DNA from 3 places in the Mesorhizobium sp. B2-1-1 genome. Region 1 is predicted to be linked to each of the others. Evidence: predicted binding sites of a transcription regulator. Region 1 holds the regulator's gene; each other region holds the start of a gene.
What was found. Region 1 encodes LexA, which represses DNA repair genes until DNA is damaged. Its sites were predicted from a motif close to TGTTCNNNNTGTGTTCNG; they were not measured.

Region 1 (6,444 bases):
CGGCACGGTCATGGGTCTGCTGCGTGGCGGCTTCGCGCTGTTCCCGAATTTTTCCTCCCGCCGGCCGGTCAAGAAATACGCGGCCGCGGCGGCACTTTTCTCGATCGCCGCCTACCTCGTCATTTCGGGCGTCGTTGTCGCCGCCGAACGCAGCTTCATCATGCTGGCGGTGATGCTGATCGCCGTTCTGTGCGATCGGGCGGCACTCACCATGCGCAATCTGGCTATTTCGGCGATCGCCGTCATCGTGGTGTCGCCGCACGAGGTGGTAGGGCCGAGCTTCCAGATGTCGTTCGCCGCCACCGCGGCCCTGGTCGGCGCCTATGCCGGCTGGTCGGATCGCAAAGCCGACAAAGCGCGGACCCCGCCGCCGCAACGGACCTTGCCTGGCCTCCTGACGCGAAAATTGCTGCTGGCGACAGGTGGGCTGGCGATGACCTCGATTATCGCGGGAAGCGCCACGGCGCTTTTCGCCATCTGGCATTTCCAGCGCGTGTCGCCGCTCAGCCTGTTCGCCAATCTTGCCGTCATGCCGATCGTTTCGGTCGTGATGTTCCTTGCGGTTGCCAGTGCGCTGCTGATGCCGTTCGGGTTCGATGGACCATCCCTTTATCTGATGGGCAAGGGACTGACCGCGATGATCGCCATATCAGGATGGATCTCGCAACGCTCGCCGGTCGACGCGGTCGGGTTGATTTCGCAGCAATCCGTCCTTCTGGTGGCGATCGCCCTGGTCATCGCGACGATGGCCACGACATGGCTGCGGCTGGCGGCACTTCCCTTCGCGCTCGCCGGCCTGTTGACCGTCTCGGACACGCGCACGCCGGACGTGCTGATTTCGGAGGATGCCCGCCTGGTGGCACTGCCGATCGGCGGCGGTGAGCTCGCGATCAACCGGGCGCGCCCGAACGAATTCACCGTCGATAATTGGAAACGCGCGCTGAAGTCCGAAACCATCGTTGCGCCGGAACTGTTCGACAGCGGAGACCGACAGTTCGACATCTTCGATCCCGCGCAACTTCCGGCGGGAGCGCCTTTCTATTGCTTCACAGGCCTGTGCATGGCCCGGCATCCCTCGGGGGCGATCATCGCGCAGGTGGAGGATCGCAAGGACGCCTGGAGGGCCTGCTCCTATGCGGATCTGATCGTCATCAACGACCCCGCGGGCTACGATCCCTGCCACAATCCGCTGGTTCTCGTCATCACCAAGCGGCAGCTCGCTCGTAAGGGAAGTGCCGCCGTCTTCTTCGACCAGCAATCGGCGACGGCACCGGCACGGGTCAGCTTTGCCGTCGACAGGCCATATCGGCCTTGGCACGAACAGCGGAAATTCTCACGCGAGGCAAGGGGACTGCCGCCTTACCGTAAACCCGAAAAGCCCACCGCCGACCCCGCTCAGTAGCGCCTGATCAGGCCGACTAGCTTGCCTTGCACCTTGACCCTGTCCGGTCCGAAAATACGTGTTTCATAGGCCGGATTGGCAGCCTCGAGCGCAATCGAAGCACCCTTTCGGCGGAAGCGCTTCAGCGTTGCTTCCTCCTCGTCCACCAGGGCCACGATGATCTCGCCGGGACTTGCGGTGTCGGCATTGCGGATGATGACCGTGTCGCCGTCGAAAATGCCGGCCTCGATCATCGAATCGCCCTTGACCTCCAGCGCATAGTGTTCGCCGCCCATGATCATGTCAGGCGGCACTGAAATGGAATGCGTCTGATGCTGGATGGCGTCGATCGGCACACCCGCTGCGATGCGACCCATGACCGGGATCGACACCGCTGAAACCGCATCGTCGTCATTGCCGGCAGCGGGCAGACGCGAAGACGTCGCCGGCTTGATCTGCCGGCTAGGGCTGCTGCCCTGTCCGAGGCTGCCCTGGATGACGCTCGGGGAGAACTTCTTTGCCGCGTTAAGACCCGGCGCGATCGAGTCCGGCAGGCGCAGCACCTCCAGCGCGCGCGCCCGGTTGGGCAGGCGGCGAATGAAGCCGCGCTCCTCCAACGCCGTGATCAGCCGATGAATTCCCGACTTGGAGGCGAGGTCCAGCGCTTCCTTCATCTCGTCGAAGGACGGCGGAATGCCGCTTTCCTTCAGCCGTTCATGGATGAACATCAAGAGTTCATGTTGCTTGCGCGTGAGCATGGCGGCCCCCAAAGGCATTGCACGAAGGGTCTGGAACCAGAATCAGAAAACAAACCCAGAACAAACACTATCTGTTCCAGTTGTGTTCCGCAACCATTTAAAGTTTAATGAATTTGTTAAGGCGACGGAAACGAAATGCCCTCCCGCAGCCAGCATCCTGCCAGCGCGGTCCGTCGTCAATGCGCTCCCGGGCCCTTTGAAACTATTTTGGTTAATGGCCTGTGGCCCGACCGGTCCCCACTCTTGGCACAAGCCTGCAAGCTGGGTGACCGGCAGGTGCGGGGTGCGTTTGGGCGGATTAGAAACCCCTGCGGCTCGTGAACGAAACGAAACCAAAATGCCAACTTCCGCCGGAAAACGGCCAGACACCACCACTGGTCGCGACGGGCTGCGTTCGTTCGTTCGCTTGACGAAACCGTATAATAATGTACGGTTTTCGAAGAGGAACACCAATGACCACGCCGAAGCAGGCCGCGCGACGCGAACGGATAGAGGAGGCCGCCTATGCGGTGCTCCGGGAAGCCGGCTACAAGAGCGCCTCCCTGCTTGCTATCGCCAAGCGGGCATTGGCCTCGAACGAAACCCTCTACAACTGGTACGGCAACAAGCAGACCCTGTTTCGATCCTTGATCGAAGCCAATGCGGGAGAGGCAAGGAAGCTGCTGGAGGACGCCCTTCACCAGGCGCGCGATCCGCTCGAAACCCTGAACTTGCTCGGGCCAGTCCTGCTGACCCTCGTGACGGGCGACAAGGCGGTGGCGCTCAATCGCGCCGCGGCCGGCGACGTCAACGATACAGGCACGCTTGGCCAATCGATCGCGCAATTCGGCCGCAATACCATAATGCCGCTTGTTGGTGACCTGCTTCGAACCGCAAGTCGGGCCGGCCTGATCGCCTGTGACGATCCTGCCGAAGCCGCCGACATCTACATCAGTCTTTTGATCGGCGATCTCCAGGTTCGCCGGATCGTTGGGGTGCTCGAGGAATTGCCTCGGGCGGAAATCGAGCAAAGATCGAACCGGGCGTTCACCCTGTTCTTGCGCCTCTATGCGGCCAGCCCTTGCCCGGGCGGCAAAACAGCCGGCCCGTTTCCAGGGCGCTCTTCTCACCGAGGAACATCGCGACCATGAGCAAAATTCCCGATCTCGCAGCGATCGAGGCAATGGACACCGCGGATCCGCTGCGTGCCATGCGTGACCGCTTCACCTTGCCCCAGGGGGTGATCTATCTCGACGGCAATTCGCTGGGCGCCGCTTCGCCCGCCGTGTTCGGCGAGCTGCAGAAGGCCGCCACGCAGGAGTGGGCGCAGGATCTCATCCGCGCCTGGAACACCGCCGGCTGGTTCGACATGCCGGTCGAACTCGGCGACCAACTCGGGCGCCTGATCGGGGCCGCCGCCGGCCAGACGGTGGTCTGCGATACCACCTCGATCAACATCTACAAGGTGCTGCATGCGGCACTCGGGATGCGGCCGGACAGGTCAGTCATCGTCGCCGAGGGGGACAGCTTTCCGACCGATCTCTATATGGCCGAAGGCGTTGCCTCGACGCGGCCGGGCACGGTGCTGCGGCTCGAGGGTGTCGATGCGCCGACCATAGAAGAACTGATCGACGAGCGGGTCGCGGTCATCCTGGTCAACCACGTCAACTACAAATCCGGGCAGTTGCGCGACATGGCCGCGCTGACGCGGACGGCACATGATGCCGGCGCGCTGATCGTCTGGGATCTCTGCCATACCGCCGGCGCCTTGCCGGTCGAGCTCGACCGTTCGAACGCCGATTTCGCCGTCGGCTGCACCTACAAATATCTCAATGGAGGCCCAGGTGCCCCGGCCTTCATCTACGCGGCCGAGCGCCACCATGGCGATGTCCGCCAGCCGCTCAGCGGCTGGTGGGGCCATGCGCGGCCTTTCGCCTTCGAACAGGGTTTTGCTGCCGGCACAGGCATCCGCCGGTTTCTCTGCGGCACGCAGCCTGTGCTGTCGATGCGCGCGCTCAAAGGGGCCCTCGATGTCTGGAACGACGTCGACATGGCAGAGGTGCGCAGGAAGAGCATCGCATTGACCGATCTGTTCATCCAGCTCGTCGAGGCAAAATGCGGCGCCTACGGCCTCGAACTCGAAGGCCCGCGCGACGGCAATGAGCGCGGTAGCCAGGTGTCGTTCCTCCACCCGCATGGCTATCAGGTGATGCGGGCCTTGATCGAGCGCGGCGTGATCGGCGATTTCCGCGCGCCATCCACGATTCGCTTCGGCTTTACGCCGCTTTATGTCGGCTATGTCGATGTCTGGCAGGCTGTCGAGGTGCTGGAAGACATTTTGCGCACGGACGCGTGGCAGGAGGCGCGTTTCGCCGTCAAGGCGGCGGTGACTTAAGAGCCTGTCGCTCAGAAAAGCGCAGTGGGTTCGGGATAACGATATGCAGTCGGCAAAGCTACGTCAGAGCCGGGTGCGGACCTTCCACAGCTCCGGGAACAACTCCACCTCCAGCATCTTCTTCAGGTAGGACGCGCCCGATGTGCCGCCGGTGCCGCGCTTCATGCCGATGATGCGCTCGACCGTGGTGACGTGGTTGAAGCGCCAACGGCGGAAATAATCCTCGAAGTCGACCAGCTTCTCGGCGAGTTCGTAGAACATCCAGTAGCGCTGCGGGTCGCGGTAGATGGTCTGCCAGGCGACAAGGACCTCTTCGTTCTCGGTCCGCGTTTCGCGCCAGTCCGTACGCCTTGCGTCGGCGCCGATGTCGAAGCCGTTGCGGGCGAGCAGCAGCAGCGTCTCGTCGTAGAGCGACGGTTGCGCCAGAATCGCCTCCAGTTTCTCGCTGAGGTCCGGCCGGTGCTTGTGCGGTCCGAGCATTGCGAGATTGCGGTTGCCGGCCACGAACTCGATGGCACGGTACTGCCAGGACTGGAAGCCCGAGGACTGGCCGAGCGCATCGCGAAATTCGGTGTATTCACTGGGCGTCATGGTGCGCAGCACGTCCCAGGCATTGTTGAGCTGCTCGAAGATGCGGGCGACACGCGAAAGCATCTTGAAGCTCGGTTCGAGACGGTCTGCGCGGATGGAGCGGATTGCTGCGCCGGTTTCGTGCAGCGCGAGCTTCATCCAGAGCTCCGAGGTCTGGTGCTGGATGATGAACAGCATCTCGTCATGGGCTGACGAAAGCGGCTCCTGCGCCTCGAGCACCTTTTCCAGATGCAGATAGTCGCTGTAGGACATGCGCTCCTTGAACGACATTTCCGCGCCCTCGGCGGAGGGGTCGTAGGGCTTGCTCAATTGACCTTCTCCGCGCGCAGCCGGAAGCGCTGGATCTTGCCGGTCTGCGTCTTGGGCAAAGCGGCGATGAATTTTACCGAACGCGGATATTTGTAGGGCGCGATCATGGCCTTGACGTGATCCTGCAGACGCTTGACGGTCATTGCGTCTGGCGCCACGCCTTGCACGAGCACCACATGAGCCTCGACGATCTGGCCGCGCTCGGCATCCTCGGCGCCAACCACCGCGCATTCGGCGACATCGGCATGCGCCAGCAGCGCCGCTTCGACCTCAGGGCCGGCGATGTTGTAGCCGGCACTGACGATCATGTCGTCGGAGCGCGCGGCGAAGTGGAAAAAACCGTCCTCGTCCTGCCAGAACGTGTCGCCGGTGAGGTTCCACCCGTCGCGGACATAGTCGCTCTGCCTGGCATCGGCCATGTAGCGGCAGCCGGTCGGTCCCCGCACCGCGAGCCTGCCCGCGGTGCCGCGCGGCACTTCGCACATTTCGTCGTCGACGACGCGCGCCTGATAGCCGCCAACGGCCTTGCCGGTGGAGGCAGGCTTCATGTCATCGAAGCGGTTGGAGATGAAAATATGCAGCATTTCCGTGGCGCCGATGCCGTCAAGGATCGGCTTTCCGGTTTTCTCAGTCCATTCCTCGAACACCGGCGCCGGCAAGGTTTCGCCGGCCGAAACGGCGACGCGCAGCGACGATAAATCGGCCCCTTCGTCCATGGCCTTGAGCATTGCGCGATAGGCGGTGGGCGCGGTGAAGGAGATCGTCGCTTTGTAGGTTTCGATGATGTGGACCATGTTGGGCGGCGTTGCCTGTTCCAGCAGCGTCGCCGCGGCGCCGAAACGCAGCGGGAAGATGGCGAGCCCGCCAAGGCCAAAGGTGAAGGCCAGGGGCGGCGAGCCGACGAAGATGTCGTCAGGCGTCACCTGCAGGATCTCGCGGGCGTAGGCGTCGGCGATGATCAGGAGGTCGCGGTGAAAATGCATCGTCGCCTTCGGCACGCCTGTCGTGCCTGAGGTGAAGCCGAGCAGGGC
Region 2 (6,444 bases), 2.8 Mb from region 1:
TGCGACCTCGTCTTCAAAGGCCGCATCCAGCCCAACGGCTACACCGAACCGGTGCTGCACGCGCGGAGGCTGGAACTGAAGGCGAAGGGAGAAATAGCCCGTGGATACCGAGGGTCCGTACGACTATAAGTCATGCAAACCCGCACAACTGTTCTGTCGTATGAAAGTGAGGTAAGTCCTCACCGGGGAGGACGATTCTATGGCTGCTGCGACAACCAACATTGTAAATTTGGATGCACTCATCCGTCGGGAGGATTTAGCTGCTCCCGGTGAGGTAGGCGAAGACATAAGTTCTTTGTCTATCGCGGGGCTAGAGCCAAAAGGCTTTCTATATCCCGCACTGCGGAAGCCCGATTTTCAAAGAGAAACTGCGAATTGGAGTCCAGAACAGGTCGCTGATCTCATTGGCACGTTTGCTCGCAAGGATTTGATCCCTGCAGTTATCCTGTGGCGAGCAGGGCAGAATGTCTTTGTCATAGATGGAGCGCATCGCCTTAGCGCCCTTGTTGCATGGGTTCACAACGACTACGGCGACGGAGAGGTTTCCAGGCATTTCTTTCAGAATGCAATTCCGGATGATCAGCAGATAGCAGCGAGAAGAACGAGAGACTTGGTGGCGCTATCAATTGGCTCATATGCCGATCACAAAATGGCTATCGAATATCCGCAAAATTCCCGCCCAGATATTGCTGAGAGAGCAGCCAGAATTGGATGGCAAGAGATTCCAGCCCAATGGATCAGAAACGCCGACCATGACAAGGCGGAGAAAGCCTTCTTCCGGATCAATCAAGGGGGCACGAAGATAGATGCGACAGAGCGCCGTATCCTAGCCGCCAGACGTTCCTCAACGGCCTTGGCAGCTCGAGCGATCTTGAGGGCTGGCACCGGCCACAATTATTGGAAGAAATTCGCTGAAGAGTCCCAACGGGAAATCGAAGACCTTGGCCGTGAAATATCAGCTTTGCTATTCGAGCCCACGATATCTCTACCAATCAAAACACTTGATTTGCCGCCCGCCGGACAGGGCTACGGACCGCAAGCGCTACCGTTAGTTTTCGATCTGGTGAATTTGGCCAATCGAGTTCAAGTCAGGGACTCAAGCTACAAGGGAGCAACCAAGGAAGAACCGCTAGACGTTGATCAAGATGGAGCCAGGACCGTTGATTATCTTGTAAAGGTGAGAGCGACAATCTGGCGTTTGTGCTCGACCCACGCCTCATCTCTTGGCTTGCATCCCGCGTTATATTTTTACAGTCGAAATGGGACCTTTTCAGCATCTTCACTTCTGACGTTCCTCTCGCTATTCCGTGACTGGGGAACGGATGACTTCGTTACATTCACGAAGATCAGAGCGAAGTTTGAAGAATTTCTGATGGCGAACCGTGGCATGAGCGAAGCGGTCAGGAAATTGGGAAGCGGCGTGCGCAGCAGACCTCGTGCTGTTGCCTTCTACAAGGCAATAGTAGAGCACTTGACTAAGGGATTCTCTGCGTCAGACGTCGCAAAAATACTCAGGGAAATGCCGGAATTCGAATTTCTAATTACCAGTTCCGGCGAACTCGACCTTGAGGGCGGATCGTTCTCGCGCGACGTAAAAGGCGCAGCATTCATTCGAGATGCATTGCCCACTGCGCCGAAATGTCCAACTTGTGGAGGTCTCATGCATAGAAATGGCATGCAGGTTGGTCACAAGCGCCCGAAACGGGATGGCGGATCGGGTAATCTTTCAAACGCTATGATGCAGCATCCATTCTGTAATAGTACCGTGGATAACTAGGATTTCCATCGGCAAACTATTCCCTTGGACATAGGCCGATTACGCGAGGTCTCTACGCCGCCTGCGCCACCCGCTCCGAACTCATCCGGTAGGAGATCGCTTCGGCGAGATGAATGCGGCCGACGGTTTCGCTGGCGTCGAGATCGGCCAGTGTTCTCGCGACCTTCAGCACGCGGTGATAGGCCCGCGCCGAAAAGGCAAGCTTTTCGCTGGCGTCCTTGAGCAGCGACAGGCCCGATGCGTCAGGCATAGCGATCTCCTCGATGACCGCCGGCGCGCAATGCGCGTTTGTGGTGGCGCTGGTGACGCCGAGCCGTTCGAAGCGCTCGCGCTGGAGGGTGCGGGCACGCGCCACGCGCAGCGCCACGTCGGCGCTCTTCTCCGCCCGGTCGGGCCGGATCAGGTCGCTGGCCGAGACCGCCGGCACCTCGATCCTGAGATCGATGCGGTCGAGCAGCGGGCCCGAGATGCGCGCCTGGTAGTCGGTGCGGCAGCGATCGCCGCGCAGGCAGCGATAGCCGGGCTCGCCGGCCATGCCGCAGCGGCACGGGTTCATCGCCGCCACAAGCTGGATACGCGCCGGATAGGTGACGCGATGGTTGGCCCGCGCGATCATGCAGTCGCCGGTCTCCAATGGCTGGCGCAACGCGTCGAGCGTCTGCGGCGTGAATTCGGGAAATTCGTCGAGGAACAGCACGCCGTGATGGGCAAGCGACACTTCGCCCGGCCGCGCCCGGATGCCGCCGCCGACCATCGCCGCCATCGAGGCCGAATGGTGCGGCGCGCGGAACGGCCGCCGGTCGGTCAGCTTGCCCTCGCCGAGCTCGCCGGCGACGGAGGCGATCATCGATACTTCGAGCAATTCCTTCGGCGCCAGCGGCGGCAGGATCGACGGCAGCCGCTGCGCCAGCATCGATTTTCCCGATCCCGGCGGGCCGACCATCAGCAGGTTGTGCCCGCCGGCCGCCGCCACCTCCAGTGCCCGCTTGGCGGTTTCCTGGCCCTTGATGTCGGCAAGATCGGGCAGGTCGCGCGCCGCGGCATGGATGCCGGCTTCGGGGCGCGACAGCACCTGCGTGCCGCGAAAATGATTGGCGATGGCGATCAGGCTGCGCGGCGCGAGTATGTCGAAGTCCTTGCCGGCCCAGGCGGCTTCGGGGCCGCAGGCGAAGGGGCAGATCAGGCCCTTGCCTTCGGAATTCGCGCCGATCGCGGCCGGCAAGGCGCCGGCGACGGCGGCAATGGTGCCGTCGAGCGACAATTCGCCAAGCACGACATAACCGGCCAGCATGTCGCCCGGAATGGCGCCAAGCGCCGCCATCAGGCCGAGCGCGATCGGCAAATCGTAATGGCTGCCCTCCTTGGGCAGGTCGGCGGGCGCCAGATTGACAGTGACTTTCTTGGACGGCATCGACAGGCCGGAAGCATGGAGTGCCGCCTGCACCCGTTCGCGGCTTTCGGCCACTGCCTTATCGGCCAGACCGACGATGTGCATGTTGACCTTGCCGGGCGCGATCATCACCTGCACGTCGACCGGCACGGCCTCGATGCCCTGGAAAGCAACCGTGCGAACCCGCGCCACCATGTCTTGTCCCCGGATCTGGGCTTGCCCCAAGCCTTCTACAATCAGGCCGCGAAGGGCCTGGGCCGGACACAATCACAATTCCTCGGTTAAATCAAGAACATTACAGGAACACGCAACCGCTTAAGTTGCGGCGCGGTTGTCTCCGGTTGCAAAAACGGAACATGGTTAATACGAAATGAAAACGGCTACTTCCGCTTGGCCTCCACCGCGTCCCAGAACAGGCTGGCGATGTCGGCGCCGCCGAAGCGTTTGACTTCGCGTACGCCGGTCGGCGAGGTCACGTTGATTTCGGTCATGTAGTCGCCGATCACGTCGATGCCGACGAGGATGAAGCCGCGTTCCCTCAGTGCCGGCCCGATGCGGGCGCAGATCTCGCGCTCGCGCTCGGTCAGCTCGGTCTTCTCGGCGCGGCCGCCGACATGCATATTGGAGCGGGAATCGTGCTCGGCCGGCACCCGGTTGATGGCCCCGACCGGCTCGCCGTCGATCAGGATGATGCGCTTGTCACCCTTGCGCACGTCCTTCAGGTAACGCTGCACGATGTAGGGCTCACGGAACAACTGGCCGAACATTTCGAGCAGCGAGGCGAGGTTGCGGTCGGCCTCCAGCAGGTGGAAGATGCCCGCGCCGCCATTGCCGTAGAGCGGCTTGACGATGATGTCGCCGAATTCCTTGCGGAAGGCGGCGACCTCCTGGGGATCCTTGGTGATCAGCGTTTCCGGCATCAGGTCGGAAAACTCGGTGACGAAGATCTTTTCCGGGCTGTTGCGCACCCAGGCGGGGTCGTTGACCACCAGCGTCCTGGGGTGGATGCGCTCCAGTATGTGCGTGGTGGTGATGTAGTTCATATCGAAGGGCGGATCCTGTCTCAGCAGGATCACGTCCATCTCCGACAGGTCGGTGCGCACCTTCTCCCCCAGCGAATAGTGGCTGCCCTTCTCGTCGCGTACCTGCATCTCCTCGATGCGGGCGAACACCTTGCCGTCGCGCAGCGACAGCCGGTCGGGCGTGTAGTGGTAGAGCTGATGGCCGCGCCGCTGCGCCTCCAGCGACAGCGCGAAAGAAGTGTCTCCGGCGATCGACACGGTGGAGACGTGGTCCATCTGGACGGCGATTTTCAGCTTCATGGCAGGTCCCCAGCACGGTCGATGAGAGAGCGATATAAGGGTCCCGGCGCCTTCTGCCAATCGGGCCACGCCGCTAGCGGTCGAAGACCAGCCTGGAATAGCCGAGGAAGGACAGCGCCATGGCGGCCAGCGAAGCGAAAGCAAGGGCGGCCAATGGTGGGGTTGTCGGCAGGACGACAAGGATGGCGCAGTAGACCAGATAGTTGGCGATGCTGGTGGCGATGCCGACGCTGCCATAGCGGGCGCCTTCCCGCACCAAGCCGCGGCTCGACGGCGAGAAGGTCAGATGCCGGTTTATCTGCCAGGTGACGCAGAGCGCAAAGCCGATGGACAGCACGCGGGCGCTGAAAGGGCCGAGCGGCGTGACGGCAAGCAGCAGCCAGAGGGCGGCCGCGTCGGCGACGAAGCCGATGCCGCCGGCAAAGAGGAAGCGGATAAGACGGCTCACCGCTTCATGCGGCGCGAGGCGTCTTGCCTGGGCCGGCCTTCGCGGCAGTCGGCTCGCTGGCGCGCTCGCGCCGCTCTATGCGGCCCGAAGGCATCGACAGGTAGAAGATGCGCTTCTGTTCGGCGCGGCCGCGCGACACCGAATCGAGGATCACCCCGGTCACACCAGCCAGCATCGAGAGCAAGAGCAGGCCGACCGACAGCACCCATGTCGGCATGCGCGGCACCAGCCCGGTCTCGGCGAATTCGACCAGCACCGGCGCCATCAGGAACAGGCTCGACGCCAGGAAGACCAGGGCGAAGGCGCCGAAGAAACGCAGCGGTTGCGTTTCCTTCATCAGCATGGCGAACATCCAAAGGATCCTGGCGCCGTCGCGAAACGTCGAAAGCTTCGACGACGAGCCGTCCGGCCGCTTGCCGTAATCGAGCGCGATCTCGCTGACGGGCAATTTGAGCTGCGAGGCATGCACCGACATTTCGGTCTCGATCTCGAAGCCGCCGGAGACGGCCGGGAAGCTCTTGACGAAGCGCCGGGTGAAGACGCGGTAGCCCGAGAAGATGTCGGTGAAATCGCTGCCGAACAGCCCTTTATAGAGGCTGTTGAAGACGCGGTTGCCGAAGGCATGGCCGGTCCTGCCGGCATCGTCGGTGACGCCGCGCCGGGTGCCCACCGCCATGTCGGAGCGCTCGGTCAGAAGCGTGTTGATCAATTGCGGCGCGTCTTCCGGCGCATAGGTGCCGTCGCCGTCGGCCATCAGGTAAATGTCGGCGTCGATGTCGGCGAACATGCGCCGCACCACATTGCCCTTGCCCTGGTGCGGTTCGCGCACCACGATGGCGCCGGCGGCGCGGGCCCTGAGCGCGGTCAGGTCGCGCGAATTGTTGTCGTAGACATAGACCGTCGCCAAAGGCAGCGTCTCGCGGAAGCGCCGCACCACCTCGGCGATCGTCAATTCCTCGTTGTAGCAAGGCAGCAGCACGGCGATGGCGGGTTCGTAGCGAAGCTCTTGCGGCATTTTCCTCTCCGGGTGCCTCGCCGCCACGCGCGGTTCGCGCCGAAAGTCAGGCGCGTTCAGGCGGTTTTACTATTTATTGAAGCCGTTAAGGCTAGGTTTAAGGCCGACTTTACGAGTGTCGATTGGCCGAAAAAGCCCGGCATTCCTGCCAGGGGCGATGGGATGAGCACAGCCAGCAACGGCGCTTCCACCTGGAAGTCCGACATAGCGTTTGCGTTGCTTGCCGCCTTGCTGCTGCTGGCGCTCGATCTCTATGCCGGATTCCCGCAACTGGCCAACCCGGCCGGCGACAATGACAGCCTGCTGCAACTGGTGGAGGTTCGCGACCTCCTGGCCGGCCAGGGCTGGTTCGACCTGCACCAGTACAGGATGGGGCTGGAGGGTGGCTTCGTCATGCACTGGTCGCGGCTGCTCGACGCCCCGCTGGCGCTCGGCATGCTTGCCCTGTCGGCCCTGACGGGCAGTGCCGCTTTGGGCGAGCAGGTCGTGCAG
Region 3 (6,444 bases), 2.6 Mb from region 1:
CTCTGACTTCGATCATGTCGCCCGAACGGCTGACGTCAAGACGGTCGAGCGTGCGCACCGGGCTCTCGGCCTGGCATTGCGTGGAACGGAAGGTGGTGAAATCATGCCGCCCGAGCAGCACTTTGGCTGCTTCGTGCATGGCAGCGGCGTCAAGCTGCTTCGGCACCCACCATACCTTGCCCTTTTCCAGCGCCGAGGGCGCGCGCCGGTTGAGGATGCGGTAGAGATAGTGACGGCCGATAGCCGAGAAGCGGGCATCGAAGCCGTCGACGACGGTCGTTGCTTTCAAGATCGCGATGCGGTTGCCGGCGGCCTGCAGATGCGCGTTGACGGCGTCGCGCACCTTGTCGTCCGGCCAGGCCTTGGCCAGGTCGACATGCGCCACCTGGGCCGTCGCATGCACGCCCGCATCGGTACGGCCGGCAGCGCGCAAGCGGACCTGCTGGCCGCAGAATTTTTCGATCGCCTGCTCGATCGCCTGCTGCACCGAAGGCTGGTCCGCCTGGTGCTGCCAGCCGGCAAACAGGCTGCCGTCATATTCGATGTCGAGGCGAAAACGCGGCATGTCGGGCGGCTATACGCACTCGCCTAGGCGGCGAGTGCGGTGAAGGCCGAGGCGTAGACCAGCCGGCCGGTTTCGGGAGCGTCGCCCCAGGCCAGCGCCTGCAGCGCCTCGCCCTGGTACTCGCTCTCGAATCCTTCGGCGCGCGCGTGGCTGTAGCCGAAACGGCCGTAGTAGGTGGGGTCGCCCAGCACCACGGCCAGCATCTCGCCGGCGTCGCGCAGGCGGATGTGAGCCTCGCGGATCAGCGCGCCGCCAATGCCGGTGCCGTGAAAGGAGGGCTCCACCGCCAGCGGCGCCAGTGCCACCGCCGGGAAATCCTTGCCGCCGGTGCGGACGAAAAGACGCGAAAACAGGATGTGGCCAACCACTTGCCCGTCTTCTTCCGCCACCAGTTCGACAACGGCGTCGCCGCCGGAAACCAGCGCGTCAACCAGCCCGGCCTCCGCCTGCTGGCCGAAAGCGTGCTCCTCGACGAGACGGATGGCCTCGCGATCCCGCGGCGTCGCCGCGCGTATCGACATCATGCTCATGACAGTTTCATTCCTTTTTCGATCTTGGTCCCGCGCAGGAATTCTTGCGCGGCGGCGGGCCTTCCGCCAGCCCGTTGAACTTCGACCAGCCGGATCGCGCCCGCTCCGCAGGCGACCGTCAGGCGGTCGTCGAGAATTCCTCCCGGCTCGCCCACACCTTGCGCAAGCGTCGAGCGAAGCAGTTTCAGCCGTTCCACCCGGCCACCAATTTCAACCTCGCACCAGGCGCCGGGGAACGGCGACAGGCCGCGAATGTTATTGTGAACTTCGGCCGCGGGTCGCGTCCAATCCACGTGCGTATCGGATTTATCGATCTTTTTGGCATAGGTCACCCCCTCAACCGCTTGGGCGGTGAACGCCAGGCTATTCCTTTCCAGCCGCGCCAGCGCTTCCACGATCAGTGCGGCGCTGACGCTCATCAATCGATCATGCAGATCGCCGGCGGTCATATCGGGTTCGATGACGCATTTTTCAACCAGCCCCACCGGGCCGGTGTCGAGGCCTTCTTCCATGCGCATGACCATCATGCCGGTTTCGCTGTCGCCCGCCATGATCGCCCGTTGGATGGGCGCCGCACCGCGCCACCGCGGCAACAGCGAGGCATGGCCGTTGATGCAGCCCAGTCGCGGCGCCTCAAGAACCGCCCTGGGCAGCAGCAGGCCATAAGCCACGATCACGCCGATATCGGCTTGCAGCGCGCGAAAAGCTGCCTGTTCGGCCTCGCCCTTGAGCGACGTCGGCGTGCGCGTCTCGATGCCCAGCCGTTCCGCCTCGCGCTGTACCGGCGACGGCGTCAGCTCAAGGCCGCGCCGGCCGGCGGCTCGCGGCGGCTGCGTGTAGACGGCCGCGACCTCATGTCCGGCATCGGCAATCGCGCGCAATGTCGGCACCGAAAACTCCGGCGTCCCCATGAAAATGACGCGAAGGGGCATTGTCCCCTATCCCACCAGCTTGCCCGGAGCCTTGTCCTTGGCCAGCTTCTTGAACTTCTTCACCACCATGTCGCGCTTCAGCTTCGAAATGTGGTCGATGAACAGCACGCCGTTGAGATGGTCGATCTCATGCTGCAGGCAGGTTGCCATCAGCCCCTCGGCCTCCATTTCCTGCAGCTTGCTATCGCGGTCGAGATACTTGACCCGCACGGAAGCCGGGCGTTCGACCTCGGCATAATAGTCGGGAATCGACAGGCAACCTTCCTCGTAGACGGAGCGCTGGTCGGCGCTTTCCAGGATTTCGGGATTGATGAAGACATGCGGCGCCGGCGTCTCGTCCTCCTTGGCGAGGTCGATCACCAGCATGCGCAGCGGCTCGCCGATCTGGATCGCGGCCAGCCCGATGCCGGGCGCGTCATACATGGTCGCCAGCATGTCGTCGGCCAGTTTGCGCAAGGGCGCGTCGACGCGCTCCACCGGCTTGGAAACCTGGCGCAGGATGGGGTCGGGAAGAATGATGAGCGGCTTGATCGGCATGGCGTCTCACCTAAGACCTTGAATAAAGGGCGTCAACCGGTACGCCGGGGGATCGTTCACGTTTTGATCTGTGCTGGCCGGCCGAATCGTCTATGCTGTGTGCATGAACGACCTGACATCCATCCTTTCGGAACCTGTCGCCCGGCTTGGCGCGATCACGATCACGCTCGGCCATGCGCTGGCGTTCGGGGCCTTTGTGTTTCTTGGCCTGTTCGTGGCGCTTGTCGTCGCGCTGTGGCGCTCGGCCAAGGCGCGCGCCGTGGCCGCTGCCGAAGCCGCCGACCATGCCCGCGACGCCGAGGCGCGGATGGCCGGCATATTGCAAAGCCAAGCCGAGATGCAGGGCCGCATGGGCGCCATCGCGGAAGTCTTCGGCGCGCGGCAGGCGGAACTGACGCAATCGATCGGCCAGCGCCTCGATGCCATGACCGGCCGCCTCGGCCAGACCATGACCGAACAGACCAAATCCACTCATGAGAGCCTGGCCAAATTGCAGGAGCGGCTGGCCGTCATCGACACCGCGCAAGGCAACATCCAGTCGCTCGCCGGCCAGGTCGTGCAATTGCAGGCGATCCTCTCCAACAAGCAGACGCGCGGCGCCTTCGGCCAGTCGCGCATGGAAGCGATCGTCGCCGACGGTCTGCCGCACGGCGCCTACGAGTTCCAGGCGACCTTGTCCAACGGCAGCCGTCCCGATTGCCTGGTGAAGATGCCCAACGGCGCGCCGGCGCTTGCCGTCGACGCCAAGTTTCCGCTGGAAGCCTGGAACGCCATCCGCGCCGCCGAAGGCGCCGAACAGCAGAAGGTCGCGTCGCAGGCCTTCCGCCGCGACATCGAGGTGCATGTCCGCGATATCGCGGATAAATATCTGATCCAGGGCGAGACGCAGGATACCGCCTTCATGTTCGTGCCGTCGGAATCGGTGTTTGCCGAGATCCACGAAAATTTCGAGGCGGTGGTGCAGAAGGCGCACCGCGCCCGCGTCGTCATCGTCTCGCCGTCGCTCCTGATGCTGTCGATCCAGGTCATCCAGGCGATCCTGAAGGATGCCCGTATGCGCGAGCAGGCACACCTGATCCAGGGCGAGGTGATCCGGCTGATGGAGGATGTTTCGCGCGTCGACGAGCGGGTGCGCAAATTGCAGGGCCATTTTGCCCAGTCGGCCAAGGATATAGACGACATCCTCGTCTCGACGTCGAAGGTGACCAAACGCGGCCAGAAGATCGAAGCTCTGGACTTTGGGGCGCAGCCCGGAGGCGATGCCGACCCTGACATGGCGTCACCAGCCCCTGCGAAGCCGGAACCCGGCCCGCGCGTTGTCGATTCCCCACGCGTTGCCGATTCAAAGACCGGCCAGCTCAGGCTGAGGGTCGTCGAAGGCGACGAATGAGGCGCCGCACCGGACGGCGCTACTGCTCCTCCACTGTGGTCATGCCGTGAAATTCAGGTAGCCAGTGAAGCGCCGAGCGGTGCCATTTTTGCAGTGTCGGAATCAAATCCTGGCGTTGCCGCGCGGTTCCCACTCGAATGCCGTAGACCTTTGGGCCATCTCCGACCGACGTGGCGTAAAGGTGCGAACCGCAGTCGGCGCAAAAGGCCTGGACGCGCTTGGCGCCGCTTGCCACGGTCTTGATGTAGACCTTCGGTGTACCCTTTGTGATCCGGTAGTGATCTTCAGGCGCCGGAACGGTGACGCGAAAGGCCGTACCGGTCAACTGTTGGCAATCGGTACAATGGCAGATCGAGGTCTTTTCCGGTTCGACCTCCGCCTCATAGGTGATGGCACCACAATGACAGCCGCCGTCGATCTTCATAATCAGTCCTCCAAAACTCGATCGGCTGATTTTAGCGGCGCAGCGTCGCAAGGCAACGACGCGACGCTGGTCCAAGACATAATCCCGAGGAGTGGAATGTGGTTTCGAGACCTGCTCAAAACTCTACTCGGATGCCGATTCGATCAGCTTGCGCCGCTGTTCCCAGGTGCCTGTCGTCTGCGGCTTGACGAACAGCCGGGTGATCTCGGGCATTTCCTTCCTTAGCCGCGCTTCGAGGCGCTCGACGCAGGCTTCGATTTCCGGCGCGGACAGATGGTCCTCGAATTCGATGCTCAGGCCGGCAACGATTTCTTCCGGCCCCAGGTGGACGGTCAGGACGCCGTTCGCCCGCTGCACCGCCGGATCCTGCTGCGCGATCGCCAGCACTTCTTTCTGCACCGCGGGCGAAGCAGGCTCGCCGATGAGCAGCCCCTTGCTCTCGCGCGCCAGGAAGGCCGCGGTCGCACCCAGGATCAGCGCAATGCCGATCGAGGCGGCGCCGTCCAGTTCCGGCATCTCGAAAATCTCCGCCGCCAATATGCCGGCAAAGGCGACGATCAGGCCGAGAAGCGCGGCACTGTCCTCGAACAGCACTGTGTAGACGCTTGGATCCTTGCTCGATTGCACGGCCTGCAGCCAGCCCTGCTGGCCCTTCTGCCGGCGGAATTCCCTCAGCGCCACCAGCCATGAGCTGCCCTCGAACAGAAACGACAGGCCGAGCACGATGTAATTGACCCTGACATTGGCGGCCGGTTCGGGCGCAATGATGTGCGTCACGCCTTCGTAGAACGATACGCCGGCGCCGAGCGCGAAGACGAGAAGCGCCACGATGAAGCTCCAGAAGTAGAGCTCGCGGCCATGGCCGAGCGGATGCGCGCGGGTGGCCGGGCGTGCGGCGCGATGCATGCCATAAAGCAGCAGGCTGCCATTGCCGGTATCGACCAGCGAATGCACGCCTTCCGAAAACATCGCCGAACTGCCGGTGAAGAAGGCTGCGACGAATTTGGTCAGCGCGATCGCGAGATTGCCGGCGAGCGCCGCGTAGATGACCGTTCGAGAGCCGCCATGCCCCGCCATTGCTTCCCTGTCGTCCTGTCCGACACGCGAAGTCTAGAGCAATTGCAGGAAAAGTGGGAGCCGATTTCCTTGAGATCATGCTGCGGGCCCGCCGAAATTCCGCGGCCATCGCGACGCACCAACACCCCGTCCGTTCAAGTCGCTGCGCGCCGGTTCGGATTCATAAGGCCGCCGAAACAGGTTGCCGGTTTTCGCGGCCGTGACCGCGAACGGCCCTTGCCTAGAGGCATTTCTCTTGTTTCACTTCACTTCCCGCAACTGGAGGAACGAATCATGGCAAAAGGTGCGATGAAGGCAGGCAAGGAGGCCCGCAAGCCAAAGAAGGACGCCAAGAAGCCGGCCGCTGCTCCCACGCTCAAGGCGCCGCCGGTCAAGGCAACGAGGCTCAAGGAAAAATAGTCGCGTGCCTCGGATGGAGTTCGCCGGCGGCGTTCGGAACACCGCCGGCAGTTTGTTGATCGGGCGTTAAGACACCCTATATCTGGTGCGGGGACGACCCCACATCTCCTGAAATCCGGTCGGGACGACCCGCCCACTGTCTGATAGGGCATCGGCTGCCGCGGTGCTCGGTCGATCGCGCATTGCATCGTCTTGAAACGGACATTGGTGCGATGCTTGGATGGAGCGTTCCCCATGTCATGGATTTTTCTGTTTTTCGCCGGCCTGTTCGAGATCGGCTGGGCAATCGGCCTCAAATACACCGACGGATTCACCCGGCTCGTCCCGACCGTGCTCACGGTCGCCTCGATGATCGTCAGTCTCTCGCTGCTTGGACTGGCGCTGAAAGCGCTGCCCGTCGGCACCGCCTATGCGGTGTGGACCGGCATCGGCACGGTCGGCACGGCGCTGCTCGGTATCTGGCTGCTCGGCGAGCCGGCGACCGTCATCAGGCTCGCCTGCATCGCGCTCATCGTCTGCGGCATTATGGGGCTGAAATTCGCGGCGTAAAGCAATCCAGGAAGCGAAGCGGTTTTCCATCCGGAATTGCG

Region 2: the regulator LexA is predicted to act here: its motif matches at 3,456-3,473, upstream of FJ972_RS03215 (YifB family Mg chelatase-like AAA ATPase).
Region 3: the regulator LexA is predicted to act here: its motif matches at 2,618-2,635, upstream of FJ972_RS02600 (DNA recombination protein RmuC).

What each region holds. Positions count from the first base shown of each region.
Region 1 is NZ_CP083954.1:3,628,756-3,635,199, forward strand. It holds gene FJ972_RS17725 (ComEC/Rec2 family competence protein) at 1-1,402, shown strand, start outside; gene lexA (transcriptional repressor LexA) at 1,396-2,139, opposite strand; gene FJ972_RS17735 (TetR/AcrR family transcriptional regulator) at 2,592-3,269, shown strand; gene kynU (kynureninase) at 3,266-4,513, shown strand; gene kynA (tryptophan 2,3-dioxygenase) at 4,577-5,413, opposite strand; gene FJ972_RS17750 (AMP-binding protein) at 5,410-6,444, opposite strand, start outside.
Region 2 is NZ_CP083954.1:672,514-678,957, reverse strand. It holds gene FJ972_RS03225 (malate synthase G) at 1-129, shown strand, start outside; gene FJ972_RS03220 (DUF262 domain-containing protein) at 200-1,777, shown strand; gene FJ972_RS03215 (YifB family Mg chelatase-like AAA ATPase) at 1,830-3,362, opposite strand; gene gshB (glutathione synthase) at 3,548-4,489, opposite strand; gene FJ972_RS03205 (GtrA family protein) at 4,563-4,937, opposite strand; gene FJ972_RS03200 (glycosyltransferase) at 4,942-5,952, opposite strand; gene FJ972_RS03195 (GtrA family protein) at 6,115-6,444, shown strand, end outside.
Region 3 is NZ_CP083954.1:549,006-555,449, reverse strand. It holds gene truA (tRNA pseudouridine(38-40) synthase TruA) at 1-565, opposite strand, end outside; gene FJ972_RS02615 (GNAT family N-acetyltransferase) at 589-1,095, opposite strand; gene fmt (methionyl-tRNA formyltransferase) at 1,092-2,027, opposite strand; gene def (peptide deformylase) at 2,034-2,564, opposite strand; gene FJ972_RS02600 (DNA recombination protein RmuC) at 2,668-3,954, shown strand; gene FJ972_RS02595 (GFA family protein) at 3,974-4,378, opposite strand; gene FJ972_RS02590 (cation diffusion facilitator family transporter) at 4,502-5,455, opposite strand; gene FJ972_RS30095 (hypothetical protein) at 5,729-5,854, shown strand; gene sugE (quaternary ammonium compound efflux SMR transporter SugE) at 6,089-6,403, shown strand.